One region of the Nitratireductor sp. GCM10026969 genome, then DNA from elsewhere that is predicted to be linked to it. Evidence: predicted binding sites of a transcription regulator. Region 1 holds the regulator's gene; each other region holds the start of a gene.
The links. The regulator LexA, encoded in region 1, represses DNA repair genes until DNA is damaged. The targets are predictions, from matches to a motif close to TGTTCNNNNTGTGTTCNG.
Positions count from the first base shown of each region.

Region 2: uvrA (excinuclease ABC subunit UvrA) is a predicted target of LexA. The motif match lies at 3,444-3,461, and genes of this name have one in related genera.
Region 3: ACFP9U_RS19960 (PA0069 family radical SAM protein) is a predicted target of LexA. The motif match lies at 2,803-2,820, and genes of this name have one in related genera.

Region 1 is NZ_JBHSUM010000020.1:26,284-36,031, forward strand. Features, by position in the region: gene gltA (citrate synthase) at 1-254, opposite strand, end outside; gene gltX (glutamate--tRNA ligase) at 412-1,836, opposite strand; gene ACFP9U_RS07215 (ComEC/Rec2 family competence protein) at 1,954-4,317, shown strand; gene lexA (transcriptional repressor LexA) at 4,333-5,049, opposite strand; gene glp (gephyrin-like molybdotransferase Glp) at 5,147-6,352, opposite strand; gene moaC (cyclic pyranopterin monophosphate synthase MoaC) at 6,333-6,851, opposite strand; gene trpC (indole-3-glycerol phosphate synthase TrpC) at 6,853-7,668, opposite strand; gene trpD (anthranilate phosphoribosyltransferase) at 7,686-8,699, opposite strand; gene ACFP9U_RS07245 (SurA N-terminal domain-containing protein) at 8,708-9,748, opposite strand, start outside.
Region 2 is NZ_JBHSUM010000018.1:35,681-45,428, forward strand. Features, by position in the region: gene ttcA (tRNA 2-thiocytidine(32) synthetase TtcA) at 1-324, opposite strand, end outside; gene rpsD (30S ribosomal protein S4) at 492-1,109, opposite strand; gene ACFP9U_RS06845 (single-stranded DNA-binding protein) at 1,451-1,939, opposite strand; gene ACFP9U_RS06850 (universal stress protein) at 2,327-2,740, opposite strand; gene uvrA (excinuclease ABC subunit UvrA) at 3,630-6,554, shown strand; gene ACFP9U_RS06860 (hypothetical protein) at 6,565-7,584, shown strand; gene ACFP9U_RS06865 (DUF72 domain-containing protein) at 7,612-8,415, shown strand; gene ACFP9U_RS06870 (hypothetical protein) at 8,535-8,756, opposite strand; gene ACFP9U_RS06875 (M10 family metallopeptidase) at 8,774-9,748, opposite strand, start outside.
Region 3 is NZ_JBHSUM010000137.1:447-10,194, forward strand. Features, by position in the region: partial or broken gene ACFP9U_RS19935 (methyltransferase) at 1-155, shown strand, start outside; gene ACFP9U_RS19940 (S49 family peptidase) at 237-1,094, shown strand; gene ACFP9U_RS19945 (hypothetical protein) at 1,153-1,338, shown strand; gene ACFP9U_RS19950 (4-(cytidine 5'-diphospho)-2-C-methyl-D-erythritol kinase) at 1,349-2,236, shown strand; gene moaB (molybdenum cofactor biosynthesis protein B) at 2,229-2,771, shown strand; gene ACFP9U_RS19960 (PA0069 family radical SAM protein) at 2,888-4,042, shown strand; gene ACFP9U_RS19965 (ribonuclease HII) at 4,187-4,846, shown strand; gene ACFP9U_RS19970 (NnrU family protein) at 5,035-5,604, opposite strand; gene ACFP9U_RS19975 (TetR/AcrR family transcriptional regulator) at 5,747-6,475, shown strand; gene ACFP9U_RS19980 (F0F1 ATP synthase subunit B) at 6,674-7,153, opposite strand; gene ACFP9U_RS19985 (F0F1 ATP synthase subunit B) at 7,163-7,744, opposite strand; gene ACFP9U_RS19990 (F0F1 ATP synthase subunit C) at 7,814-8,038, opposite strand; gene ACFP9U_RS19995 (F0F1 ATP synthase subunit A) at 8,106-8,855, opposite strand; gene ACFP9U_RS20000 (AtpZ/AtpI family protein) at 8,897-9,265, opposite strand; gene ACFP9U_RS20005 (cell wall hydrolase) at 9,480-9,748, opposite strand, start outside.

The DNA of each region.
Region 1 (9,748 bases):
TCGAGAAAGTCGCCTTGCTCTGCCAACTGGTCGATGGGATAGCCGCGATGCAGCAGCACGCCTTCATCACCGTCGATATAGGTGATCTTGGACTCGCAGCTGGCCGTGGAGGTGAAGCCGGGATCGTAGGTGAACATCCCGGTATCCTTGTAGAGGGAACCGATATCGATCACGTCCGGTCCCACGGTGCCCTTGTGGATTTCGTATTCCCGGTTGTCACCGCCAAATTCCAGTTTCGCAGTCGAGTTGGTCATCGCGGTCACCTCTCTGTTCATGAAATTCGGGGTGCGGGAAGTTGCCCACCCGGAGTGGTTATTTCGCCACAAGCGTGGCATGTAGCTAGCGCATTTGCCCACCCGTGCCAAGCTTGACAGGGATGGGTGTTGCGCTGCAACATACGTTCTTATGCCGTCAGCCGCCGGCCTGGTCGCGGATGCGTCCCAGGGCCTCCTCGCGCCCGAGAACCGCCAGCACATCGAAAATTCCCGGCGAGGTGGTACGGCCCGTCAGCGCAGCACGCAGTGGCTGCGCCACTTTTCCGAGTTTGCGCCCCGTCTCCTGCGCGAAATCGCGTACGACCGTTTCAAGCGCCGGTGCCGACCAGTCCGGCACCGCTGCGAACCGGTCGGCCAGGTCGGCGAGCATATTGCGGGCATCGTCGTCAAGCAGGGCGGCGGCTTTCTCGTCCGGCGCCAGGGGCCGCTCGGCAAAAAGAAACCCGGCGCCATCAGCCAGTTCCACCAATGTCTTTGCCCGTTCCTTGAGTCCGGGCATGGCGTCGCGCAGCTGCGCCTTGCGTGCATCGTCGAGCCGGGCGCGCAGTATTTCGCCGCCTTCCAGATGGGGCAGGGCGTCGATGAAAATGTCGAGCAACGCGTCATCATCCATCTGCCGCATATGGATGCCGTTTAGTGCCTCCAGCTTCTGGAAATCGAAGCGGGCCGCACCGCGGTTGATGTCCTCGATCTCGAACCATTCGATCATCTCTTCGCTGGACATCACCTCGTCATCGCCGTGGCTCCAGCCGAGCCGGGCCAGATAGTTGCGCAGCGCTGCGGGCAGATAGCCCATCGCGCGATAGGCCTCGACACCCAGGGCGCCGTGCCGCTTGGAAAGCTTCGCCCCGTCGGGCCCGTGGATCAGCGGCACATGCGCCATGACAGGCACCTCCCACCCCATGGCACGGTAGATCAGGCTTTGGCGCGCGGCGTTGGTCAGGTGGTCGTCGCCGCGGATGATGTGGGTGACGCCCATGTCATGATCGTCCACCACGACCGCATGCATATAGGTGGGGGAACCGTCGGAACGCAGGATGATGAAATCATCGAGGTCCTTGTTGGGGAAACGGACCTCGCCCTGCACACGGTCATTTATGACGGTTTCGCCCTCGCGCGGTGCCTTGATGCGGATGACGGGCTTGATCCCGGCCGGCGCCTCGCCGGGATCCCGATCGCGCCACGTGCCGTCGTAGCGCGGCGGCCGGCCTTCGGCACGCGCTTTCTCCCGCATCGCCACGACCTCCTCGCGCGAGGCGTAGCAATGATAGGCTTCGCCCCTGGCGACGAGCTCCTCCGCCACCGCCCGATGCCGGTCGGCACGGGCGTACTGGGAGACGGGCTCTCCCTCCCATTCAAGCCCGAGCCACCTCAGCCCGTCGAGGATCGCCTCCGTCGCTTCCGGCGTCGAGCGCTGGCGGTCGGTGTCTTCGATGCGCAGCAGCATCTTGCCGCCCGTGTGCCGGGCATAGAGCCAGTTGAAAAGGGCCGTGCGCGCACCGCCGATATGCAGGAAGCCGGTGGGCGAGGGCGCAAAACGGGTGATGACGGGTTTCGACATTTTTCTTCCGGAGGGCTTTTGCGCGGGCGCCAGTGCCGTGCAAGCGGGGTGAAAATCTTTCGCCCGTCATGTAGCATAGGCAGTCTGGGGTGCAAGCGCCTGTGGAAGGGGCCGGGCATGGGGGGCGAAAGCGCGGAGACGGCGCAAGGCGAGCGGGCGCACTTCCGGCCGGCCGAGGCGGAGTCTTCCGGCGGCACTTTTCCGCTTGTGGACGAGCGACGTACCGAGCTGGACCCACGGCCACGCATTGCCTCGATTAAGCAATCTCTTGTCCAGATAAAACAGCTTCTTGCATTTTATCTTTTACGTGAGTTCTCAAGAGACGCCGCTCGCGGGGCAGGGTTTCTGTGCCTGCCCGTGCTGCTGGCTGGCGGCGCTGCGGTCTATTTCGCTCTGCCACGTGAGCCGGGGACCGGGGCGCTTGTGCTGACGATTGCGTTTTTGACCCTGCTGACCTGGCTGTCACGGCGCAAACTTCTCCTGTCGACCCCGCTCGCGGCCGTTCTCGTCTTTACCGTCGGTGTTGGCGCCGCGAAGCTGGAGACGCTGCGCGCATCGACGCCGATGGTGGGGTCCGACGTCACCACGCGTATTACCGGGCGCCTTGTCCAGCAGGAACGGCGGGCCGACGGCCGGATCAGGCTCACCATCGACATTCTGGAAACGGAGCGTCCGCATCTATCCTATCCGCCGGACCGTGTGCGGCTGACTGCGCGTGATGTGCCCGCGGATCTCCGCCCGGGAGACGGCGTCTACGGCCTGGTGCGGCTGATGTCGCCTTCGGGGCCGGTCCGGCCCGGGGCCTATGATTTCTCGTTCACGAGCTACTTCGCCGGGCGGGGGGCAGTCGGCTTTTTCATGTCCGGGCCGGAGCGTGTCACACTGGATACGCCGGCACCGCTCTTGAGCTATCCGGCACGCTGGCTGGAACGGATGCGCGGCGCGCTTGCCGAACGCATCCGCAGCCGGATCGGTGGACCGGAGGGTGAAATCGCAGTGGCGGTCATCACCGGGTTCCGCGCCGGCATTCCCGAAGAGATCAACGAATGGCTGCGCCGCGCCGGCCTGGCGCATATCCTGGCCATTTCGGGCCTGCACATGGCGCTCGTGGCGGCGACCGTTATGGTTATGGTGCGCGCCGTCTCCGCTCTGTTCCCCGGATTTTCCTCTCGCGTACCGGTCAAGAAATACGCCGCGGCGGCGGCCCTGGTCATGTGCACGCTCTATCTGTGCATATCCGGAGCGGCGGTGGCGGCGCAGCGCAGCTACGTCATGCTCGCCGTGATGCTGGCCGCCCTCATTTGCGACCGCGCCGCCATCACGATGCGCAACGTGGCGATCGCCGCGCTCGTCATCGTGGCGTGGTCGCCGCACGTGGTCGTCGGGCCCAGTTTCCAGATGTCCTTTGCCGCGACGGCGGCTCTGGTAGCCGGCTACGCGGCCTGGAATCACTGGCGCCAGCAGCGCGCCACGCGCAGGCCGCCGCCGGAGGGAAGCCTCCCTTGGCGGCTGACGCGCTACGGCCTGGTCTTCCTCGTCGGCCTGTCGGCTACCTCGCTCATCGCCGGTACGGCCACCGCGATCTACGGCGTCTGGCATTTCCAGCGCGTGACCCCGCTGGCACTGCCAGCCAATCTGACGGCGATGCCGATCGTATCCGTCTTCGCCATGCCCGCCGCGGTGCTGGCGATACTGTCCATGCCCTTCGGGCTCGATGGGATATTCCTAAAAGCGATGGGACAGGCGATCGCCGCCGTGGTGGCCATCGCCGAGTGGTTTTCGACCCATTCGCCTGTGGACGCCGTCGGTCTCATCCCGCTCACGGCCATGCTTTCCTTTACCGGTGCGCTGCTTGTCCTGGTGGTCTCGACCACATGGCTGCGCCTGCTGGCGCTGCCGCTCGCCGCCGCCGGCGTGGTTTTTCTCGCCATGCGGCAACTGCCGGACGTCGTGGTTACGGAAGATGCAACGCTCGTCGGTCTGTCTGGAGAAAGCGCCTCGCTCGCCGTGAACCGCACCCGCCCGAACGGCTTCACCATGGACGACTGGACGCGGGCACTGGCGGCTGGAACCGTCGTGAAGCCGACGAATGTAGAGACGGGTGCGCCGCAGCCGCCAAACGCGGAGAAGACGAGGTTTCATTGCAGTGAAGACCTGTGCCTCGCCCGCCACGAAAGCGATGCCCTGGTAGCCCATGCCGCAACCCCCAAGGCCGCCCGTGCGGCCTGTGCCGGCGCCGACCTTGTCGTTCTCGATGATGCCGTGACGACTGTTCCTTGCGGCCCGGCACCAGCCGCCACCCTCGTCACCAAGCGCGATCTGGCGCATTACGGCAGTGCAGCGATCTTCTTCGAGGAAAATCCGAGCGCGGAAGGCAGCGGGAAAGCGCGGATAACCTTCGCAATCACCAAGCCATGGCGGCCATGGCACGCTCACCGTGCCTGGTCGCGGGCCGCCCGGGGGCTGCCCCCACATCGCTGAAGACGGTCGTCCGCCTCAATAGCGCCGGATGAGGCCGACCAGCCGGCCCTGCACCTTCACCCGGTCGGGACCGAAAATGCGGGTCTCGTAGGCGGGATTGGCCGCTTCCAGCGCGATGGACGCACCCTTGCGGCGGAAGCGCTTGAGCGTGGCTTCCTCCTCGTCGACGAGGGCCACCACGATCTCGCCCGGATTGGCCGTCTGCGTCTCCCGGATGATCACCGTATCGCCGTCGAAGATGCCGGCCTCGATCATCGAATCGCCCTTGACCTCCAGTGCATAGTGTTCCCCGCCCGACAGCATGTCGGGCGGAACTCCCACCGAATGCGTCTGATGCTGAATGGCCTCGATGGGGACGCCGGCGGCGATGCGCCCCATGACGGGAACCGAAACGACGCTCACGCCGTCCTCGTCATTGTCGGCGGCCGGCTTGGTGGGCGCCGGGGCGTTGCGGCTCTGGCCACCTTCGATGACGCTGGGCGAGAACGTTCGCTGTCCGCCGAGGCCCGGGGCGATCGACTCGGGCAGGCGCAAGACCTCCATCGCGCGTGCGCGATTGGGGAGGCGGCGGATGAAACCGCGCTCCTCCAGGGCGGTGATCAGCCGATGAATGCCCGACTTCGAGGCAAGGTCCAGCGCCTCCTTCATCTCGTCGAAGGAAGGAGGGATGCCCGTCTCCTTGAGACGGTTGTGAATGAAAAGCAGCAGCTCGTGCTGTTTGCGCGTTAGCATCGGTTCCACCCCGGGAATCAACATAAACAAAACCAGAACATAAGGTAGACGTTCCAGTTGTGTTCCGCAAGAGTGAAAAATCAGCGTTACCTTCCGGTTAACGCAGCATCAGAACCTGGCAGGGCTCACCCGCCTCGCTCGCGCAGGCGCCGGGCTCACGCAGAATGAGCGCGTTGGCGTCGGCAAGCGTGGTCAGCATGGAGGAATCCTGAACCGTGAAAGGCGTGGCAACGAGCCCGCGCGGACCGTTCTCGGCGCGCGCGCGCACATAATCGCGGCGCTCATCGTTTGCCTTCATCGGCGCGGCCAACTCGGCCGCACGCAGATCCGGTGCGAAGGAGCGGCCGGAAAGGGCGGCGATGAGCGGGCGCAGGAAGAGATGCGCGCAGACGAGGCTGGAGACGGGATTGCCGGGCAGGCCCAGGACGCGGCTTCCCTGCAGGCGGCCGAATATCAGCGGCTTGCCGGGCCGCATGGCGATCCTCCAGAAGGCGAGTTCCAGACCTTGTGCCGTCAGCACCTCGCGCACGAGGTCGTGCGCACCCACGGAGACCCCGCCGAGCGTCACGATGAGGTCCGCATCGGCCGAAAGCGCCCGGGAAAGCGCATCGGCAATCATCGCGCGGTCGTCGGGCACGATGCCGAGGTTGAGAATGTCGGCCCCGTCCTGACCGGCCAGGGCAGCGATGCCGAAACTGTTCGAGGCGACGATCTGGTCGGGTCCGGGAGTGGTTCCCGGCGGCACGAGTTCGTCGCCTGTCGCGATGATCGCGACAAGCGGTCGGCCGACCACGGCAAGTTCCGGATGCCCCGCTGCGGCCGCCAGCGACAGGGCTGGCGGATCGAGCGAGCGGCCGACGTCCAGAACGGTCGCGCCGTCGAAGAAATCGAGCCCCGCGCGCCGGATGTGGCAGCCTTCCGCCACCGTTTCGACCGCTTCGATCCGCCCCTCGGCGACAAGGCGGGCGTTTTCTTGGATGAGAATGGTGTCGGCGCCGGGCGGCACCGGCGCGCCGGTGAAGATGCGCACCGCCTCGCCATGACCGACCGTTCCGGAAAATCGCCGGCCCGCCGCCGATTCGCCGATCACTGTGAGTTGCGCGGGAACGGTGGCCACGTCGGTAGCGCGAACGGCATAGCCGTCCATGGCCGAGGCATCGAAGGGGGGCTGGGTGCACCGGGCTTCCACGGGGGCGGCTAGAATACGCCCGGCCGCTGAATTTAGCGGTACTTTCTCGGCTGCAAGCGGCTCTACACCCTCCAGAATGCGTTCGAGTGCCTCGTCAACCGGAAGCAGTGCCATCGCCGGCCTCGTCCATGCGCCAGTCACCCGATCTGCCGCCCGCCTTTTCCTTCAGCCGCACGGCGCCGATGACCATGTTCTTGTCCAGCGCCTTGGCCATGTCGTAGATGGTCAGGCAGGCGACGGAAACGGCCGTGAGCGCCTCCATCTCCACGCCGGTCTTGCCCGTCAGCGCGGCCGTCGCCTCGACCCGCAGCCCGGGGAGCGCCTCGTCCGGCGCAATCTCCACGGCGATCTTGGTCAGCGCCAGCGGATGGCACAGCGGGATGAGGTCGTGAGTCTTCTTAGCCGCCATGATGCCGGCAAGCCGCGCCACCGCGATGACGTCGCCCTTCTTGGCGTTTCCTTCCTGGATGGCGCGCAGCGTCTCCGGGGCCATGGTCACCGCGCCCACTGCCACCGCCGTGCGTTGCGTGTCCTGCTTTGCGCCGACATCAACCATCTCGGCGCGCCCGTCGGTGGCGAGGTGGGTGAGGTCGTGCTTCTCCGTTTCCGCCATTTCAACCGGCCGCCTGCATATCCGCTCCGAGTCCGAGCAGGGCGCTTGTGGCCATCGCGACATCCTCCTGGCGCATCAGGCTTTCACCGACGAGGAAGCTTTCGATACCCGACTTTGCCAGCCGGCGGCAATCCTCATGGGTGAAGATCCCGCTCTCGCCGATGATGATGCGACCGGACGGCACCTGCGGCGCCAGTCTCTCGCAGGTCTCAAGCCTCGTCTCGAACGTCCTCAGGTCGCGATTATTGATACCGATGAGCGGCGAGGAAAGCTGAAGCGCGCGTTCGAGCTCTGCCTCGTCATGCACTTCGACGAGCACATCCATGCCGAGCTCGCCCGCGGTTTCCTCGAGCGCCTTTGCTTCGTCGTCCGAAACGCTCGCCATGATGACAAGGATCGCGTCTGCCCCCCAGGCCCGGGCTTCATAGACCTGATATGGCTCGAACATGAAGTCCTTGCGCAACGCGGGAAGGCCGGCGGCCTCTCGTGCATTGGTGAGGAATTCCGGCGCACCCTGAAAGGAAGGCCGATCCGTCAGCACCGACAGGCACGCGGCACCACCGCGCTCATAGGCGCGGGCCAATTCTTGCGGGTCGAAATCGGTGCGGATGAGCCCCTTGGAGGGGCTCGCCTTCTTGATCTCCGCGATGAGCGCGAGGCGGCTTTCGGCATGCTTGGCCTTCAGCGCGGCGGTGAAGCCGCGCGCCGGACCGGCATCGCGGGCGCGCGCGGCGATCTCCGCCAGGGGAAGAGCCGCCTTAGCCGCGGCGATCTCCTCGCGCTTATACGCCTCGATCCTGCGCAGAATATCGGCCATGGGCGTCTCGTTCCGTTTCACGATTTCCGGTTGGACACGTCGACGAGCTTCTCCAGAACGGCAAGCGCACGGCCCTCGTCGAGCGCCCGGGCGGCGATCGCCACGCCCTCCTTCAGCGTCTCAGCCCTGTCGGCCACGACAAGCGCGCCGCCGGCATTGAGTAGCGCGATATCGCGGTAGGCGTTGCGCTCGCCCTTAAGCACCGCGCGCAGCGCCTTGGCGTTGTGCTCACCATCGCCGCCCTTCAAGTCGGCCAGGTCGGCCCGCGGCAGGCCGGCCTCTTCCGGCGTGACCTCGAAGTTGCGGATTTCCCCGTCCGCCAGCTCTGCGACGCGCGTGGTCCCGGCGGTGGTCATTTCGTCGAGCCCGTCTCCATGCACCACCCAGGCCTTCTCGGCACCGAGAGTCTTCATGACGTGGGCGAGGGGTTCCACCCATTCCGGCGAGAAGACGCCGATCAGCTGGCGCTTAACGCGTGCCGGGTTCGACAGCGGGCCGAGCAGGTTGAAGATCGTGCGCGTGCCGAGCTCGACGCGGGAAGCGCCGACATGGCGCATGGCCGCGTGGTGGGCAGGGGCGAACATGAAGCCGGCGCCGGCTTCGGCGATGCAGGCGGCGATGCGCTCAGGCCCGATTTCGATGTCGACGCCGAGTGCGGCAAGGCTGTCGGCAGCGCCCGAGCGCGAGGACAGCGCGCGATTGCCGTGCTTGGCCACCGGCACGCCACAGCCCGCAACGATGAAGGCAGCACAGGTGGACACGTTGTAAGTGCCAGAGCCGTCACCGCCGGTACCGACGATGTCGATCGCCCCTTCCGGTGCCGCGACGGGCAGCATCTTGGCGCGCATGGTCTGCACCGCGCCGGCGATTTCCTCCACCGTCTCCCCGCGCACGCGCAACGCCATCAGAAAGCCGCCGATCTGGCTCGGCGTCGCCTCGCCGGACATGATGATGTCGAAGGCCTCGCGCGCATCGGCAAAGCTGAGCGGCGTGCCCGCGGCCACCTTGGCGATATGTGCCTTGAGGTCCATGAACAGCCTCAGAAGCTCAGCGCCTGCTGCATCGCCCCACGATTGACGGAGATCTCATGCTCCGTCTCCAGTTGTGCGATGAGCTGGTCGAGAAGATCGTTCGAGATAGCCCGTCTCATCGAGCCGGCGACCTCTTCCGGCACCATTTCAGGCGAAGCTGAAGCCGGCTCGAAGACCTCCGTAACCTGGAAGAGGAACTGTCCGTCGCCCGCCGGATTGGGGAAAGCGCCCGTTCCGCCCTTCGGTACGCCGAACGCGGCAGCGACGCCGGCACGGCCCAGATCGGCATCGTCGGCCTCGCGCTTCAGGCCACGCTTGACTGCCTTTTCCTGGCCGATCTCGGCGGCGATCTCGTCCAGCGTCTTGCCGCCTTCGATGTCCTTCTGGAACCTGGCGGCCATTTCCGACAGTCGCCGCGCGGCCTCGGCGTCGGTCCAGTCCTCCACGACCTCGTCCCGCACTTCGTCCAGCGTGCGGTCGCGGGCGGGGATGACCTCCTCGACCTCGTAGAAGAGATAGCCGTTGGTGCCGAGATTGATCGGCCTGTTCTCCAGGCCTTCCTCGGTCTCGAAAGCCTGGCTCAGCAATTGCCGCGAGGCCGGGAGATCCTGGACAAGCGAGCCGTCGGGCCTGCGGCCGGAGCTGTCGACGGCCTCGACCGTCTGCATGGCCAATTGCTGGCTTTCGGCCGCTTCCTGCATGGTCTGGCCGGCGGCGCGGGCGTCCTCATAAGCCTCATAGGTGTCCAGAACCAGATGGCTGGCCTCCGAAAGCGCCAGTTCCTGGCGGATCTCCTCGCTCACCTCCGCAAGCGGTGTCGCTTCTTCCGCCGTGATCTCCGTGACGCGCAGGATCACCGGACCGAAGGCGCCCTCGACGACATCGCTCACCTTGCCTTCAGGCAGCGAGAAGGCGGCTTCGGCCACCGCCTCGTCGGCAATCCCGTCGCGGGTGAGGGTGCCGAGACTGACGTCCTCCATGCTCTTGTTCTGCATCGCCACGAGGTCTTCGAAGGTCGCCCCGGTGCGTATGCTCTCAAGTGCCGCTGC
Region 2 (9,748 bases), on a different contig from region 1:
CAGGTAGTCGGGCAGCACATGCTTGGGAAAATTGGGCTGGCCCTGGTCGAGATTGCAGGCCAGCAGATCGACCGGCAGAAGGCCGCGCCACTTGAGGTCCAGCAAAACAGTAAGCAGGCCGTAGGAATCCTTGCCGCCCGACAGCGCCACCAGCCAGCGCTCGCCCGGCGTGACCATCGAGAAATCCTCGATCGCCTGGCGTGTGAGGCGCAGAAGGCGCTTGCGCAGCTTGTTGAACTCGACCGACGAGGGAGCATCCGAAAAGAGCGGATGGCTCGCCGCTGCTGCCGCCGTTTCGAGCTCGGGCTCCTGGCGGATCGTCATCATGCCTGCCCCTCCATGGAGCAAATTGCGTGAACAAAGCCAGACTGTTTCACCGTTTCCGCGAAACGGTGAAATGATCCATAATCCCCAACAATTTCTAACGCTGCCGGCGAAAAAGAAAAAGGCCGCACGCGGCGGCCTTTCCTGGCAACGGTATTCTTACCCGGTCAGCGTGAATAGTACTCGATGACCAGGCTCGGCTCCATCTGCACCGCGTAAGGCACATCGGAGAGCGCCGGGACGCGAACATACTTCGCGACCATCTTGTTGTGGTCGGCCTCAACATACTCCGGCACATCGCGCTCGGCGAGCTGGATCGCCTCGAGCACGGTGGTGAGCTGCTTCGACTTCTCACGCACCTCGATCACGTCGCCCGGCTTGCAGCGGTAGGACGGGATGTTCACCCGCCGACCGTTGACGTTGACATGGCCGTGATTGATGAACTGGCGTGCGGCGAAGATCGTCGGGACGAACTTGGCACGGTAGACGACGGCGTCGAGCCGCGATTCGAGCAGGCCGATCAGGTTCTCCGTCGTCTCGCCCTTGCGGCGGTTCGCCTCCTCATAGATGCGGCGGAACTGCTTCTCGGAGATGTCGCCGTAATGACCCTTCAGCTTCTGCTTGGCCCTCAGCTGCTGACCGAAGTCGGACAGCTTGCCCTTGCGGCGCTGACCGTGCTGGCCGGGACCGTATTCACGGCGGTTGACGGGGGATTTCGGCCGGCCCCAGATATTCTCGCCAAGACGGCGGTCGAGCTTGTATTTCGCGGATTGGCGTTTGCTCATCGCATTCCCTTTCAAACAAAGACACCCGGAACCGCATGTTCCAGGTGAAGGAAACGCGCCCTCCTCTGGCCTCCGTTTTCGAGACCTGACAGGAAAGCCGCCCACGCATGGCAGCATTTCCACGGGACACGTCAAAAAGCGCGACAGCAACCCGCCATCGCGCTTGGCGGCTCAATTAAGCGAGGAAAACGGCAAAGTCAACGTGTTTAAGCCATCTGCGGGGCGATCCGGCCCTGCGGCTTCGCCTTCTCCGGCCGGACTTGCGCAGAATTGCGCGCCTGCGGGACGTCAGCCCCGCCGGTCGCCCGCCACATAGCATGCCAAGTCAGGCGCTCCACCCGTCAAAACGGGATCTCGTCGTCCAGGTCACGCGAGTAGTCGCCACCGCCGCCGCCGGTGTTTTCGGCCGGGCCCGACTGGCCAAAATCGGAGCCGCGCCCGCCGCTGTAACCGACCTGTCCCTCGCCACCGCCCTGGCCGCGTGAATCCAGCATCTGCAGCTCGCCGCGGAACTTCTGCAGGACGACCTCGGTCGTATAGCGGTCCTGGCCGGACTGATCGGTCCATTTGCGGGTCTGGAGCTGCCCCTCGATGTAGACCTTCATACCCTTTTTCAGATACTGCTCCGCCACCTTGGCCAGGTTGTCATTGAAGATCACGACGTTGTGCCACTCGGTGCGCTCGCGCCGCTCGCCGGTGTTCCGGTCACGCCAGGTCTCGGAGGTGGCGATCCGCATGTTGACCACCGGATCGCCGGAATTGAGCCGCCGGATTTCCGGATCGGCGCCCAGATTGCCGACCAGGATGACCTTGTTAACACTGCCCGCCATCACATCACTCCACATAATCGAAACTGCAAGCGCCGCACCCGGCACCGCGCTGTACGGCGATGCGGCCCGACCGCCCACCCGTCAAGCCGCTGCGACCTTAGCCGATACCCGGCCACGATGCGCGCGCCCAAGGGACGAGACAAACCGCCGTCCACAGCTCATTTGCAGTCCGTCACCTTATAAGTTCCTGCTTTGTTCCGTAACATATCCGCGCAATCCCCACAAGCGCATTCCTTACCTTGCACGCCGAGAAAGATGGCGAACGCGCGAGCGCGGGACGACTTGCAGCCGAGGAAAACATCACCGGTTCCGCTCGCGGGTCCGAACACCGTCCTCCAGCGCATCGTGCGTTCCGAAAACCGATCTAGGCTTTCAGGCCCCGGTCCGCTAGCGCACGATGAAGACCGAAACGGTCGTGTGCGCGGCGAGATAGCCGGCGTTCGAAGAGAACACACGGTCCCAGAAGGTCGGCACGTGCGACGCCATCACCACGAGGTCGGCGCCGTGATCCTTGATCACCTTGCCCAGCACGTCATCCAGATCGCGCACGGGATCATGGCTTTCAGCAACCTTCGTCTCGACCGACAGCCCGTGCTTCGCGCCCTGCTCGGCGGCGAAGCGCTCCAGCTTCTGAGCGAACTCGGCCTCGGAATGGGCCACACCGCTCGGCAGCGCCGTCGTCACGCCGACATAGCAGATGGAGGCGCCATAGTGTTTCGCAAGATCGGAGGAAACATCCAGAGCCCTTTGAAGCTTGTCCGCGTGCGCCAGATCGACCGGAACCAGAATTTTCTTGTACATCGCCGCGATCCTCCTTGAACTCTTCATTGCAACGGACTTCACCGGCGAAAGCCATTACGGCCCGACACGGGAAGCAATCACGCGCGTAACGCTGAAATCATTGAGATAGGGCAAAATTCATCGGTTTCACCTTGCCACCGACAATCTGGGCGCTCGCTTCCAGCTTGCAGCGCCGCGCCTTCCGTTCACGTGTGGAAAGGCGCTGAACCGGTGAATTGACTTGGAACGGAAAAGCCCCGTCGCTGCCTGGTTCTCGAGCGCACGGGGCTATTATATTTTTGCCGGAAGGCATCGCCGGCAACTTTCAGGGCGGTGCGAGACACGTCCTGCACTTATCCAGTCAATTGTGTGTGGCAGCCGCGTGGCGCTGGCCATCTCAGCCTTCGAGGCCGGGGCTTCTCCCGCCCGGCCGTTGCCCCGCTGGGCCGTGCTTACCGGCGTCAGGACCGACGCGGCTGTGGCTCCGCGCTATCGGCGGAGCCGCTGGAACAGTCGGGTGGAGTCATTGCCTCCCTCCTCGTCCATTGCTTGTATCGCGCCGATCGGGCACTGCGTTCAAGACCATGTCGTCATGAACCGTCGACCAGCGGATATGGTCAATGTGCGCCTGCATGCGCTCCCCGTCAAGACGTGCCTCCGCTTCCCTTCAAAGCCGAGCGCGAGCGTGGGCATGCGAAGCGCTAGCAGGAGGATGTCAGGAGACCGTTCGTTCTTTGTTCTTTCCACTTGCCCTGTAGGGCAAAAAGCTGGAAAAGAGGTGCAGGCCTCCGGCACTGGATGGGCGCGGAATGCGGTGGCGCCATCGACATGTGCTGCGCATTTCCTACATGAGCCCTGGCCGGCACCAGCTGGCCACACCGAACCGATTGAGACAAGGCAGCGACGGGGCATGCCCGAAAACAAGCTGATTTCCATTCGCGGCGCGCGCGAGCACAATCTGAAGAACGTCGATCTGGACTTGCCGCGCGAGCGCCTGATCGTCATGACCGGGCTGTCGGGCTCGGGCAAATCGTCGCTCGCCTTCGACACGATCTATGCCGAGGGGCAGCGGCGTTATGTCGAAAGCCTGTCGGCCTATGCCCGGCAGTTCCTGGAGATGATGCAGAAGCCGGACGTCGACGAGATCGACGGGCTGTCGCCGGCGATCTCCATCGAGCAGAAGACGACATCGAAGAACCCGCGCTCGACCGTCGGCACGGTCACCGAGATCTACGACTACATGCGCCTTTTGTTCGCGCGCGTGGGCGTGCCCTATTCACCGGCAACGGGGCTTCCCATCGAAAGCCAGACGGTAAGCCAGATGGTCGACCGGGTGCTGACGCTCGAGGAAGGCACGCGGCTTTATATCCTCGCCCCCATCGTGCGCGGGCGGAAGGGCGAGTACCGCAAGGAACTCGCCGAGCTCCAGAAGAAGGGCTTTCAGCGCGTCAAGGTCGACGGCCAATTCTACGAGATCGCCGACGCACCGGCCCTCGACAAGAAATACAAGCACGATATCGACGTAGTGGTGGACCGCGTGGTGGTCCGACCGGACCTCGCCACGCGCCTGGCCGACTCGCTCGAGACCTGCCTCAAACTGTCGGACGGCCTTGCCGTGGCCGAGTTCGCGGACCGGCCGCTGCCTGAGGAAGAAACGGCGGAAGGCGGCGCGGCGAACAAATCAAAGAACGAAACGCACGAGCGGCTGCTCTTTTCGGAAAAGTTCGCCTGCCCCGTTTCCGGCTTCACCATTCCCGAGATCGAGCCACGTCTGTTCTCCTTCAACAATCCCGCCGGCGCGTGCCCCACCTGCGACGGGCTCGGCAGCCAGCGCGCCATCGATCCGGAACTGGTGGTTCCGAACGAGAACGCGGTGCTGCGTGAAGGCGCCATTCAGCCTTGGGCCAAGTCAACCTCTCCCTATTACCTGCAGACGCTGGAAGCGCTTGGCAAGGAATTCGGTTTCAAGGTCGGAAAGCGCTGGAAGGACCTGCCGGACGAAGCCAGGCAGGCTATCCTATACGGCACGGGCGAGCGCAAGATCGCCTTCGACTATGACGACGGCCTGCGCAGCTACCGCACGACGAAGCCCTTCGAAGGCGTGGTCAACAATCTCGAACGGCGCTGGCGAGAGACCGAGTCGGCGTGGATGCGCGAGGAGATCGAGCGCTACATGTCCGCCTATCCGTGCCCGGCCTGCGGCGGCCATCGGCTTCGGCCCGAAGCGCTGGCGGTCAAGATCGACCGCCTGCATATCGGCGAAGTGACAGAGATGTCGATCCGCAAGGCGGGCGCGTGGTTCAAGGCCCTGCCGGAACGCCTCAGCGACAAGCAGAACGAGATCGCCGCACGCATTCTCAAGGAGATTCGCGAGCGGCTCGATTTCCTCAATGAGGTCGGCCTCGAATATCTCACCCTGTCGCGCAATTCCGGCTCGCTCTCGGGCGGCGAGAGCCAGCGCATCCGGCTTGCCTCGCAGATCGGCTCGGGGCTGACGGGCGTGCTCTACGTGCTCGACGAACCCTCGATCGGGCTGCACCAGCGCGATAACGACCGGCTGCTCGCCACGCTGCGCCACCTGCGCGACCTCGGCAACACGGTGATCGTCGTCGAGCACGACGAGGACGCGATCCTGACAGCCGATTATGTGGTGGACATCGGCCCGGCCGCTGGCGTTCATGGCGGGCGCATCGTTGCCGAGGGCCGGCCTGGCGACATCATGGCGAGCCCCGCCTCCATCACCGGCAAATATCTCACCGGCGAACTTGCCATACCCATTCCGGAGCAGCGACGCGATATCCCGAAGAAGCGGCGCATCCGGGTGGTGGGCGCACGCGGCAACAATCTGAAGAACGTCACTGCCGACGTCCCGCTCGGCACCTTCACCTGCGTGACCGGCGTCTCGGGCGGCGGCAAGTCGACGTTTCTGGTCGAGACGCTCTACAAGGCCGCCTCGCGGCGCATCATGGGCGCGCGCGAGCACCCGGCCGAGCACGACCGCATCGAGGGGCTGGAGTTCCTCGACAAGGTGATCGACATCGACCAGTCGCCCATCGGCCGCACGCCGCGCTCCAACCCCGCCACCTATACCGGCGCCTTCACACCCATCCGCGACTGGTTTACCGGCCTGCCGGAAGCCAAGGCCCGCGGCTACCAGCCGGGACGCTTCTCCTTCAACGTCAAGGGCGGGCGCTGCGAGGCCTGCCAGGGCGACGGCGTCATCAAGATCGAGATGCACTTCCTGCCGGATGTCTACGTCACCTGCGACGTCTGCCACGGCAAACGCTACAACCGCGAGACGCTGGAGGTCACCTTCAAGGGCAAGTCCATCGCCGACGTCCTGGAGATGACCGTCGACGAGGGGGTGGAATTCTTCTCCGCCGTGCCGGCGGTCCGCGACAAGCTGTCCACCCTCGCCCGGGTCGGGCTCGGCTATGTGAAGATCGGCCAGCAGGCCACGACGCTGTCGGGCGGCGAAGCCCAGCGCATCAAGCTCGCCAAGGAATTGTCGAAGCGCGCCACCGGACGCACGCTCTACATTCTCGACGAGCCGACGACAGGCTTGCATTTCCACGATGTGGCCAAACTTCTTGAAGTGCTGCACGAACTTGTCGACCAGGGCAATACCGTGGTCGTCATCGAGCACAATCTGGAGGTCATCAAGACCGCCGACTGGGTGCTCGACCTCGGCCCCGAGGGCGGCGACGGCGGCGGCGAGCTGGTCGTGGCCGGCTCCATCGACGAGGTGATGGCCGAGGAGCGCAGCTATACGGGGCATTTCCTGAAGGAGCTCCTGGAGAGACGGCCCGCGCGGCGCAAACAGGCGGCGGAGTAGGCCCCGCTTTATGCAGTTCTCTGCCCGCGTTCACGTACTCAAGCCCCTGCCGTTGTTTGGCCGGCTTCCTTTTGAAAGCCACGCACGAATGACCGAATATTTCTCGTCAGCGAGACAGATTCGCTTTCGGGGCAGCGAATATCATGACGGTGAGTTCATTAGCGTACGCATCGTTGAACCCAAGCTATCTCCCGCACCCTCGCGACAGCTATGGGAAGAGCGGGTTGAGTATGATCTGCTTTTTGAAACGAGTTTGCAGTTTCCTGGCGCGAAGGCGATTACAGCTAGGAGCTCGGATGGCTTGGAAAGCCCTAAAAGTCCATCGGAGAAGCGTCACCTTTGGAGTAAGCACATAGCTCCAAGAAGCCTAAAGCTGTGCGTAAATACTTATTTACTTTCTCTCGAATTTTCCTATCCCTCGATATCCTTTGGTGCGTCAGAATACCGGGCTGGTCGTACACTTCTTTTTCATGACAAGACGCTGTTTTCAACGCTCGCGGAGAGCTTGAAGTACCTGCAGGGCAACAATATTGATCCCGTCGTCGACCTAACGCCCGATACCGTATGGAAATGGATGTCAACAAAAAACGGAGTGTTTAGCGGCTTCAGCGATACGCCTGCATCGCGTTCTCTTAGCTATTTTACGCGCTTGTACAACACCTCTTTTCGCAATGATGAGCTCTCTGACCTTGTATGGGCGCTTGCGTCTATTGAGGCACTATTAGTTGACTCTGGTCGTTCCTCCGTTGGGCAGCTCACTGCCAAATTAGGATGCCTTTTCAGTGGTCATAACAGTCGACAGTTCATGGTGGACCAAATAGAGAAGACGTATGGTTTTAGGTCAAAAATGATACATGGCAACCGACAGGTGCTGTCCGTCTTCCGGCGCGATGAGTTGGAGCCGGACAAGCGCTTTTCGGAAGAGTATGATAGTATCCGCTACGCGGTCGGAATCGCATTTATTTTGATCCAGAGGCTCATAAGAGACAATGGGAAGAATTTTTCATTTCGCCTGGTACTTGACCAGTAGAAATATAGCCACAGTCGGAAGCACCCCATGACCACATCCGGCATCATCCGCGCCGGCATCGGCGGTTGGACCTTCGCCCCTTGGGAGGGGACGTTCTATCCCGACGACCTGCCAAAGAAGCGGCAGCTCGAATATGCCAGCCGGCAGTTGCCGACGATCGAAGTCAACGGCACCTATTACTCGGCCTTCAAGCCGCCCACCTTCACCAAATGGGCAAGTGAGACGCCGGAAGGTTTTGTTTTTTCGCTGAAGGCAATCCGCTTCGCCACCAATCGCCGGGTGCTGGCCGAGGCCGGTGAATCGGTGCAGCGCTTCCTTGACTCCGGGATTTCGGAGCTCGGCGAAAAGCTCGGTCCCATCCTGTGGCAGTTCGCGCCCACCAAGAAATTCGACCCGGAGGATTTCGAGGGCTTTCTGAAGCTTCTGCCGGAGAAGCAGGACGGCATCCGCCTGCGCCACGTGCTGGAGGTGCGCCATCCCTCCTTCGTCGTTCCGGAATTCGCGGCGCTGGCACGCAAATACGGGACGGCGATCTGCTATGCGCACCATTTCACCTATCCCGAAATGGCCGACGTGACGGCCGATTTCGTCTATGCCCGGCTGCAGCGCGGCGAGGATTCCATTCCCACCGCCTACGCGCCGGCCGACCTCGACGCCTGGGCCGACCGGATCCGCACCTGGGCCGAAGGGGGCATGCCGGGCGATCTGCCGCTGGCGGATGAGACCGTGAAGCTCGAGGCGAAACCGCGCGACGTCTTCGTCTACTTCATCCACGAGGGCAAGGTGCGGGCGCCGCAGGCTGCGCAGGCGCTGATGGAGCGGGCGGTTTAGGCTCGCGACTCATTGATCAAACCGCAGCGGATGGCCTCCGGCGTGATTTGCCGTATCGCGACCATACGAGTTAGCGATGGCGCCCGTCGGCCGCCGCCGCCGCCCGAACCGACGCAGCCTCACCCCCGCGGCGGCGGGATCGGCGTGGAGTGGCGCGGTTTCGGCTCCTCGATCACCCGAAACCGCACCGGGGCGGATGTCCAGTCGAAGGGCATGGGCAGCGGCACCTCGCAGCGGGTCAGCATCACCTGCCCCTGCCCGTTCCGAACCTCGAAGACAAGGCCGGGGCGCTCCATGGCCGGGCATTCCGGCCAGCGGGAATAGTCGATCCACTCACCCATGATCTTTTCTCCTCCTCTCAGAGATAAAGGTTGGAGCTGTCGAGGATGTTCACATTCGGCATCTCGATCTGGAAATCGGCGATGCGGTCGCCATCGACGTCTCCGGAAAGAACGTGCTCGGAGAACCGCAACTGGCACGCGCCGCCGTTGAACGCCGCGTCGCCGATGAAGGAAAACGCCTGGTCTCCATCCGCCTTGACATCGGCATCGATGCCCCTCAGGTCGATCCGGTCCGCCCCGGGTGTGAAGTCCATGATGCAGTCGCGCATATCGCCCTCCACGTCATCCAGCCCGTCGAACACGAATGTGTCGGCGCCGGCGCCGCCGATGAACATGTCTCCACCCGCGCCGCCGTCAAGCAAATCGTCGCCGCCGCCGCCGATGAGGATGTCGTTGCCGTCCAGACCGTTAAGGTCGTTCCGGGCCGCATCGCCCACGAGCACGTCGTTGAAGCGGCTGCCGACAAGGCCCTCGATGCCGGAATAGCGGTCGCCGGCAGCTTCCCCGGTGTTGGACGACGCATCGTCGAGCCGAGCCACGACACCGGCTGCCGCATGGTCGTAGCGGGCGAAGTCGAAGCCTGCCCCGCCGTCGAGAAAATCCGCACCCGGGCCGCCGAGCAGGTTATCACCGCCCTCGCGGCCGCGCAGCGTGTCGTCGCCGCCGTTGCCCCACAGCGTGTTGGCGGCCGCATTACCGGTGATCGTGTCATTACCGGCCCCGCCCTTGGCGTTCTCGATCAGCGAGCGGGGATCATTGTTGTGAAGCAGAGCGTTGGCGATGTTGCCGACAGCCGGATGCGCGCCGTCCCAGCTCAGTTGCGCCAATTGGGCAACGGAAGTGGTGGTCCACGCGCCGGGCCTGAGGTCGACCTTCAGGTCGGTCCCGTAGTTCGAAAAATCATAGGTATCGGTGCCCCCGCCGTCCCATACGGTAAGGAAGATGCGGTTGCCCCCGGGTGCTCCCTGCGCCGCGCCGTCGATATACATCTC
Region 3 (9,748 bases), on a different contig from region 1:
AAAGTGAGGCGATTCGCGTCGTGGTCAGGGCGCGCAAGGGGGCACGCGGCGGCCTGAAATTCCGGCCGCAGCTGGTGCTGCACGGGGAGGAGCACAGCTTCACCCCGCGCGCCGACGCGATCATCAACGGTACGGCAACCCTCTTCGATGATTGACGTTCAACCCGACAAACCGGGCATTGCGCAATTTCGGCGAGCGCCTACATGAAATCCACCGAGGCATTGGAGACCCGCCCCTTGAAACAGCTGCTGTCGCGCCTTCTCCCGAAATCCCTGCGTTCCGACGCCGTCACCATTCCCGTCGTCAGGTTGCAGGGTGCGATCATGGCCAGCGCCAGCCCCATGCGCCAGCATCTTTCGCTTTCCTCGACGGCGGGCGTGCTCGAAAAGGCCTTTTCCTATTCGGCCCCGGCCGTGGCGATCTCGATCAATTCTCCGGGCGGCTCGCCGGTGCAGTCGCGCCTCATCTACAAGCGCATCCGCGACCTTGCCAAGGAGAAGAACCGGAAGGTGCTCGTCTTCGTGGAGGACGTCGCCGCCTCCGGCGGCTACATGATCGCGCTGGCAGGCGACGAGATCATCGCCGACCCCTCCTCGATCGTCGGTTCCATCGGGGTCTTGTCGGCCGGTTTCGGCTTCCAGGAGATGATCGGCAAGATCGGCGTGGAGCGGCGCGTGCACACCTCCGGCCGCAACAAGGCCATCCTCGATCCCTTCCAGCCGGAGAAGAAAGAGGATGTGAAGCACCTGAAGTCCATCCAGGACGAGTTGCACGAAATCTTCGTCGGACTCGTGAAGGAGCGGAGAGGCGGGAGGCTCGTCGAGAACGACGATCTGTTCACGGGGCTGTTCTGGTCGGGTGAGCGCGGGCACGCGCTCGGCCTGGTCGACGCGCTCGGCGACATGCGTTCCTATCTGAAGAGCCGGTATGGCGAAAAGACCAGGCTCAAGCTGGTAAGCCAGCCGCGCGGCCTTTTCGGCCGCCGGGTGAGCCTGTTCGGCACGGAGGGGCAGGCCGAAATCGCCGCGGCGGCGACGGCCGGGCTTCTGCAGGCTGCCGAGGAACAGGCTCTGTGGCGGCGCTATGGTCTTTGAAGGATTGCGCGGCCGGCGAAACGAACTATCTTCGGGATAGTGCTAGGAGACAAGCAGCATGCCGCAACTGATCTTCTTCAGCCTTATCGCCGTCGTCGCCTATTTCGGCTACCGGGCTTTCGTACGCGAGGCCGAGCGTGTCAGCGCACGGATGGAGCGCGTGCGACAGGAGGCGCGCACCGGCAGCATGGGCACACTCGTCAAGGATCCCGAGACCGGCGAGTATCGCCTGGCCAAGGACTGAGCCCCTCTCCATGGCGGGTGGCCTGGAGCGCGCGGCGCCGGCGAAGATCAACCTGGCGCTCCACGTGACGGGCCGGCGCGCCGACGGCTATCATCTTCTGGAAACCCTCGTCGCCTTCACGCGGCACGGCGATCTGCTGAAAGCGGAAACCTCCGATCACGACGCCTTCGTCGTGACCGGCCGCTATGGCGCGGAGGTGCCGGGCGACGGCACCAACCTGGTGCTGGCCGCGCGCGATATGCTGCGCGGCGCCTTCGGTGCGACCGCGGCGCGACCGGTAAAGCTCACGCTGGAGAAGAACCTCCCCGTTGCATCGGGAATCGGCGGCGGATCCAGCGACGCGGCTGCGGCGATCGGTCTGCTCAAGCAATATTGGCGGATCGACACGACCGGGGAGAAACTGGCACAGATCGCCCTGCGTCTCGGCGCCGACGTGCCCATGTGCCTTGTCGCCCGGCCGCTGGTCGCGCGCGGTATCGGCGAGACGCTGGAGCCGGTGGCCGGCCTGCCCTCGTTGCCGGCCCTGCTCGTCAATCCGGGCATCCCCCTTGCCACGCCCGCCGTCTTCGCGGCATTGGTGAAGCGGTCGAATTCGCCGCTTCCGCCTTTTCGGGGGGGCGATATCGCCGCAACGGTCGACTGGCTGGAGACTACGCGCAACGATCTGGAACCGGCGGCGATCGGCCTCGTGCCGGAAATCGCCTCGGTTCTGGAGACCTTGCGAGAAACCGGCGCGCTTCTGGCGCGCATGTCCGGCTCGGGCGCGACCTGCTTCGGCATCTTCGCGACGGATGAAGACGCGCGCGCGGCCGCAAAGGCCATTGCCAGCCGCCGCCCCGCATGGTTCCTTCAAGCGACGAGCATCATGCCAACTTCGGAGCCGGTTCAGGATGGCTGAGAACGACCGCCAGTTCATTCCGGTGCGCTTTGCCGTGCTCACCGTGTCCGACAGCCGTGCGCTGGAAGACGACAAATCCGGCCGCACCCTCGCCGAGCGCATCGAGAAGGCCGGCCACCACCTCGCCGACCGGGCGATCGCGCCCGACGAGGCCGAACGCATCCGCGAGGTCGTCCGGGCCTGGTGTGCCGACGGCGCCATAGACGCGGTGATCACGACGGGCGGCACGGGCTTTACCGGGCGCGACGTCACGCCGGAAGCGTTGGAGCCGCTTTTCGACAAGCGCATGGACGGCTTTTCCCATGTCTTCCATCGCGTGTCGTTCGAGAAGATCGGGACCTCGACCATCCAGTCGCGCGCCACCGCAGGGCTCGTCGGCCAGACCTTCGTCTTCGTGCTGCCGGGCTCGCCGGGCGCGTGCCGCGACGCCTGGGACCACGTCCTGAAGGACCAGTTCGACTATCGACACATGCCCTGCAACTTCGTGGAAATCATGCCGCGCCTCGACGAGCACCTGCGCCGCGCCAAGGGGTGAAAAGCGGAAAATATTCACAGGTCCGCCAAAAAGTTCTTGCTTTGTTCCATATCGCTGGATAGGAATAGATTCATCCAACGAACGCGATTGTACGGAACGCGAAAGGCATGGGACCCATGGACCAGATTGCACGGGCAGACCTTGTCGCTTCACGCGGTGCCGGGGCGGCAGCCGCCAATGCGGTGATCGAAGAGGCCGGCCTGCGGATTGGCGATGATCGCCGGCGCGGCCGGGCCGCCGGGATCAACCCCACCGGACGCTACGAGCCGATCACCCGGCACGTCTTCGATGACGGGTGGGAGACGATCGAGGACCTGCCGCCCTTCAAGACGGAAGTACAGGTGGAAAAGCCGCGCGCCATCATCACGCGCAATTCGTCGCCCGACATCTCCTTCGACCGTTCCATTAATCCCTATCGCGGCTGCGAACATGGCTGCGTCTATTGCTTCGCACGGCCAACCCACGCCTATATGGGCTTGTCCCCGGGTCTCGATTTCGAATCGCGCCTGTTCGCCAAACCGGATGCGCCGCGCCTTCTGGAAAGGGAGCTTTCCAAGCGCGGTTACGAGCCGCGCACCATCGCCATCGGCACCAACACAGATCCCTATCAGCCAATCGAGAAGAAGTGGCGGATCATGCGCGAGATCCTCGAGGTGCTGGAAGCGCACGGGCATCCCGTCGGCATCGTGACGAAATCGGCGCTGGTCACACGCGACATCGATATCCTATCGCGGATGGCGGAGAAGGGGCTGGCCAAGGTGGCGCTTTCGATCACCACGCTCGACCGCAAGCTTGCCCGTACGATGGAGCCGCGGGCGGCGACGCCGCCGCGGCGGCTGGAGGCGGTGCGTGCGCTCAGCGAGGCCGGCATTCCCGTTTCCGTGATGATCGGACCGGTCATCCCCGGCCTCAACGACAGCGAGATCGAGCGCATCCTGGAATCGGCGCATGCCGCCGGCGCACGCGAGGCAGGTTACATCATCCTGCGCCTGCCGCTGGAGGTGAGCCCGATCTTCAAGGACTGGCTCCTGCGCCATTACCCCGACCGCTATCGGCACGTCATGTCGCTCGTACGCTCGATGCGGGGTGGCAAAGATTACGATTCGGAATGGGGTAAGCGCATGAAGGGAACCGGCCCCTATGCCTGGCAGATCGGCCGCCGTTTCGAAATCGCCGCCAAGCGCATCGGCCTCAACGCCGAGCGGCGCAAGCTGCGCACGGACCTGTTCAAGCCGGTGAACGGGTCGGGCGAGCAACTCGTGCTGCTTTGACATTCCTGGCGGGCGCGCGTCCGCGCCTGCACATCCTTTCCGTCGTGGGCCCTCCCCCGTCCCGACGGCGCCTTCCCCGGATTTCTCTGCCCCCTCCCCGGGAAAGGCTTGCGGAGAATCGGAAGCGATGCGAGCATCGCCGCAATGGCTCCTTCGCATTCCGATTCTCCGCTTCTTTTCGATCTCCCGGTGCGGCCCGATTTCGTGCTGGAGCGCGGCATCATGCGCGAAGGGCACGCACCGGTGGCGGGTTTGGACGAGGTGGGCCGCGGCCCCTTGGCGGGACCGGTCGTCGCGGCCGCGGTGGTGCTCGATCCCGAGCGCATCCCGGACGGTCTCGACGATTCCAAGCGGCTGGCGCGGGAAGCACGCGACAGCCTTTTCCTGGACATCTTCGAGGCCGCGCTCGCCGTCTCGGTCTCCTCCATCTGCGCCTCCACCATAGACGGGTCGAACATTCTTCGGGCGAGCCTGGAGGCGATGCGGCGGGCCCTGGAAGGCCTGTGCGTGCGGCCGGCTTATGCGCTCGCCGACGGTCGCGACATACCGCCGGGCCTGCCCTGCCCCTGCCGGGCCGTCGTCAAGGGTGATCAGCGTTCCCAGTCGATCGCCGCCGCCTCGATCGTCGCCAAGGTGGTGCGTGACCGGATGATGGTGCGCACCGGCGGTTGCGCACCGCATTACGGCTTCGACAGCCATGTCGGCTACGCCACGGAAAAGCACCGCTCGGCCATTGCCGAGCACGGGCCGATGATCCGGCTTCACCGGATGAGCTTTTCGCCCTTCAAGCCGGCCGAAGCCTAGTTCAGTTCACCGTTTCACGGAAACGGTGAACTGAAATAACCATTTGATTCCACACAATTCCGGATGGAAAACCGGCTTCCACTTTTCCTGGAATTGCTCTAACCCGCATTCCCATATCCCTCGCCCTGCACCTGGTTGGACCGGCCCCAAGATCGCCGTGCGGTGAGCATGAGAAAGCGGGTTAAGCCTCACACCGGCGAGACGCCGAAGAGCATCCGATGCAGTCCGGCAAGGAAAAGGCCGTAGACGGCCAATCCGGCGAGCACGGCCACCACATCGGCGCGGATCGAGGGCCTGCGCGCCGCAGCGGGCTTGCGCGGATGGCGAACAGAGGAAACCCAATCGACGGCCGCCCATCCGGCCAGTCCGCCAAACAGAAACAGATCCGCCAGCGTACCGTTGGCAATGAGATGCGCGCCTCCCCACAGGATCGTCGCGATCAGCATCGGATGCCCGAGCGCCGCCCTGATGTGTCCCGGCGCGTAGGCGGCGGCGACAAGCGGAAAGACCGGCAGCATCAGCAGCAGCGCCAGATGCCGCAGCCCCATGGGCGGTGCATAGAGGACGATTGGTTCCTGCCGGGCAAGGCCATAGCCCCACACGATCAGCACCAAGCCCAGAATCGAGATGACGGTGTATGGCAGCATCCATGCCCGCTCGCCGCCATGCGCCATGACTCGCTCGCGCAGACCGGGTGCGACCATGCGCACCGAATGGGTTCCGAGGAATAGGAAAAGCCCCAGGATCAGCACAATCATGATCGCTCCCACTGTGTTGCCGGTCAGCCCGGCGCCGTCATGCGCTCGCCGTGTGGTGCACTGCTTGCATGAACACTTTCCGTTAGATACTCTAACTAATGTTATTGGCACTTTCCTGTCAACGGTCACGGACAACGAGCAGATGCCCTCCGCATATCAGAAAAGCCGCCGGGAACGGCTTCGCGAAGCGACCCTCAGCGAAATTTGCGCAAGCGCACGCGCGCTCCTCGTGGCCGAGGGGAGTGCCGCAGTGACGATGAACGCCGTCGCCCGCGCCATGGGCATGACGGGGCCCGCGCTTTACCGCTACTATGCGAGCCAGGCCGAGTTGATGGAGGGGCTGAAAGCCGACCTTTTCCGCGAGCTGATCGAGACCATGCGCGCCGCCGGAGATCAGCCCGACTTCGATACGCCGGCCGAGCGGCTGTTGTCCATCTGCCGTGCCCTGCGCGGCTGGGCCGTCGCGCATCCGGCGGAATTCCGGATTCTTTTCGCCAGCCCCGTGCCCGCCCCTTCCATGCCGCACTGCGACCCCTCCTCGAGCCACTCCGGCTACGCCTTCGGGCAGGTGTTCCTGGAGCAGGTCGTGGTCATCTGGGAAGCGCAGCGCTTTCCAATTCCCAGCCTGGACGACATGGACCCGGCGATCGCCGAGCAGCTTCAGGTCTATTCGGAGCGAATCGGCGGCCGGCTACCGCCCGAAGCTGCCTACGTTTTTCTCACCTGCTGGATGCGGCTTTACGGCCTCCTGTGCATGGAGGTGCTGAACCAGATCGGCTTCGCCTTCAGCAACGTGGAGCCGATCTTCGAAGGATGCCTCAAAGAGCTTTGCGAGATGCTCGATATCGCCTATTCGCCCCCGGGCCGCTGATAAAGACACTGCGCAGCGCAAGCCGGAACGGATGGAAGTCTTGGGCCAGGCTGGATCCGTTCGCCGTTTCACGAAAACGGTGAACTGATCGAACCGTTAATTCCACGCAATTCCACCGGCGTCCACTTTTCCTGGAATTGCTCAAAAAAAAGCCGCCGGCAAGCCGGCGGCAGCTGAATGTTCGCGCTCCGAGGGAAGTCAGTTCAGCTTCGACTTCACTTCCTTGAGCGAATTTTCGAAAAGCGTGCCGCTCACCTCACCGTCGACCTTCTCGGCGAGAATGCTTCCAGCCGCCGCGATGGCCACGTCGACGGCACGCGCGCGCACTTCGTTGACGGCGTCACGCTCCGCCTGGGCAATCTTCTGCTCGGCAAGCGCGGTGCGGCGGGTGACGTATTCCTCGGTCTTCGATTTCGCCTCGGCAACGATGATCTTCGCCTCGCGCTTGGCGGCGGCGACGAGCTCCTCAGCCTCCTGCTCGGCCTCGCGGCGCTTGCGCTGGTACTCGGCCAGAAGCTGCTGCGCCTCTTCGCGCAGCTCGCGCGCCTCCTCCAGCTCGTTGCGGATGCGCTCGGCCCGTTTGTCGAGCGTCTGGTTCATCATTCCCGGCACCTTGTAATAGACAAGAACGGCGAGAAAAATGATGAGGGCGACCAGTGCCCAGAATGTCGCGTCCATAGCCCTCTCCTACTGCCGGGCGGCCTTGACGGCGGCCACCAGGGTCTTCTTGTCCACCGTACCGCCGACCAGTTCACCGACAATGGTGCCCGCCGTCTCCTCGGCGATGATGCCGACATCCTCGAGCGCGGTCTGCTTGATCTCCGAAATGCGGCCTTCGGCCTCGGCGAGCTTCTTCTCGAGCGATTCCTCGACGCGGCGGCGCTCGGCCTCGGCTTCCGCCTTGGCGTTGTCACGTGCTTCCTGGGCGATGCCACCGGCCTTCTTGCGCGCCTCGGCGAGCTCCTGCTCGTAGGCGGCAATCGCGGCGTCGGCCTCTTCCTTCATGCGCGCCGCCTGGTCGAGATCCTGGGCAATGCGATCGCGCCGCACCTCCAGAATGCTGGCAATGCGCGGCAGCGCCACCCGCTTCAGGAACAGATAGAAGAGGCCGAAGGTGATCGCGAGCCACAAGAGCTGCGAAGGATAGGTCGAGGCGTCGAACGGGGGAAAGCTGCCTCCGTGGCCGCCATTCTCCGCTACGCCGGTCTCTGTGTGGGTTTCGGTGGCGGCGTCCTCTGCCGCCTGTGCGAATGCCGGTGCCACAAACATGGCTGTCCCCTTGGATACCGAAGAGCCGGCCGCACGGAACGGCCGGCCGAAAGCACGTTCGATGCGCGCTTAGGTGAAGAGCAGAAGCAGCGCCACCAGCAGCGAGAAGATGCCCAGCGCCTCGGTCACGGCGAAGCCGAAGATGAGGCGGCCGAACTGACCGTCGGCGGCAGAGGGGTTGCGCAGGGCGCCCGCCAGGTAATTACCGAAGATATGGCCGAGGCCAATGCCGGCGCCGCCCATGCCGAGACAGGCGATGCCCGCGCCGATTGCCTGTGCTGCTTCTACTTCCATCTTGCAACTCCTTGTGGATTTAAATTCGGATTATCCGGTTCAGGCGGGAACCCGCCGATCTGTTTTCCTAGTGGCTCGGATGCAGGGCATCGTTGAGATACATGCAGGTGAGCACCGCGAAGACATAGGCCTGCAGAAAGGCCACGAGGAATTCGAGGCCGGTCAGCGCCACGGTCATGGCGAGCGGCAGCACCGCGCCCGCGGCCCCGGCGACGCCAAGCGCGCCGAGCGAGGTGACGAAGCCAGCGAAGACTTTCAGCGTGATGTGCCCGGCCAGCATATTGGCGAAAAGACGCACGGACAGGCTGACCGGACGCGAAAGGAAGGAAACCACTTCGATCGCGACCACGAGCGGCACCAGCACAGCCGGCACGCCTTCAGGAACGAACAGTTTCAGGAAACCCAGGCCGTGCTTCCAGAAGCCGTAGACGAGGACCGTTCCGATCACCAAAAGCGCCAGCGCGAAGGTGACGATGATGTGGCTGGTGACGGTGAAGAAATAGGGGAACATGCCGAACAGGTTGGCCACCAGCACGAACATGAACAGCGAGAAGACGAATGGGAAGAAGCGCATCCCCTGGCTGCCGGCCGCATCACGCAGCATCGAGGCGATGAACTCATAGGTCATCTCGGAGACCGACTGCAGCCGGCCGGGAACAAGCCCGCGGCTCGACGTGGTCAGGTACAAAAACGCACCCGCGGCCGCCACGGTTGCGACCATGAAGGCCGAGGCGTTCGTGAAGGAGAAATCGAGTCCGCCGACTTCAATCGGAATCCATTTGGAGATCTGGAACTGATGAATCGGGTCTGTGGCCACTGAGGTTCCCTCACCTGTCACGCCGCGGCGGAAGCCGCATGTTAGTCCTTGCCGTCCTCATCATCGCCCTTCTTCGGCGGCGTCGCGCCAAAGTCAGCGACCTGCCCCGCCGAGCGCAGGACATTGACTATGCCCGCCCCGAAACCGAGGAGCAGGAAGATGATCAATCCCCAAGGCGACGTTCCGGCCATCTCATCGATGAACCAGCCGAGGGCCGCCCCGACCACAATGCCGGCGATGAACTCGCTGGAAAGCCTCAGCGCATTCGCAAAACCGCCCGCACCGCCTGTCTTCGCGCGCTCGTCGCTTTCCGGTTCCGCCGGCTTTCTGGCCGCCAGCGCCGCTTCCAGGGTACGCCGGCGTCCATCCAGATCGCCCGGCTTGTCCCGATCGGCCACCGTACCCTCCATGCCGGGTTACCGGTCAGCTTCGTCGCTTCAAAGTCGGGCGCAACATAGAGACCGGTCCCGCGCCAGTCAAGCCACGCAGCGGCACCAGGATTGACTTACTTTTCAGTTTAAAATCAGTATGTTACATGGGTGCGACAAAGCGTCATTCACAGCCTGTTCGCCAGCCGGGACGGAATCGCCGTCTTTTCACGCCACCCGGCGTGAAGACGGCGCTTCACTTCCACCCGCCGCCATAGGTCCGGTAGAAGACATGCCGGCCGATCCGCTTGGTGCGCTCCATGGTCGAAGCCCAGCGCGGGTTCACATAAGTGGCATGGTAGTGGGTGGAAGAGCCGACCTCTTCCAGCCAGATCTTGCCGGCCGTCACCGCCATCCCGACCTCCTCGGCCATGCGATAATGCGCGGGGCTTTTCACGCGGTCGCGAATGCCGTCGCAGGCGAAGGAGAACTGGCAGCGGTTGCGCCATTTCTTGTTCTGATAGA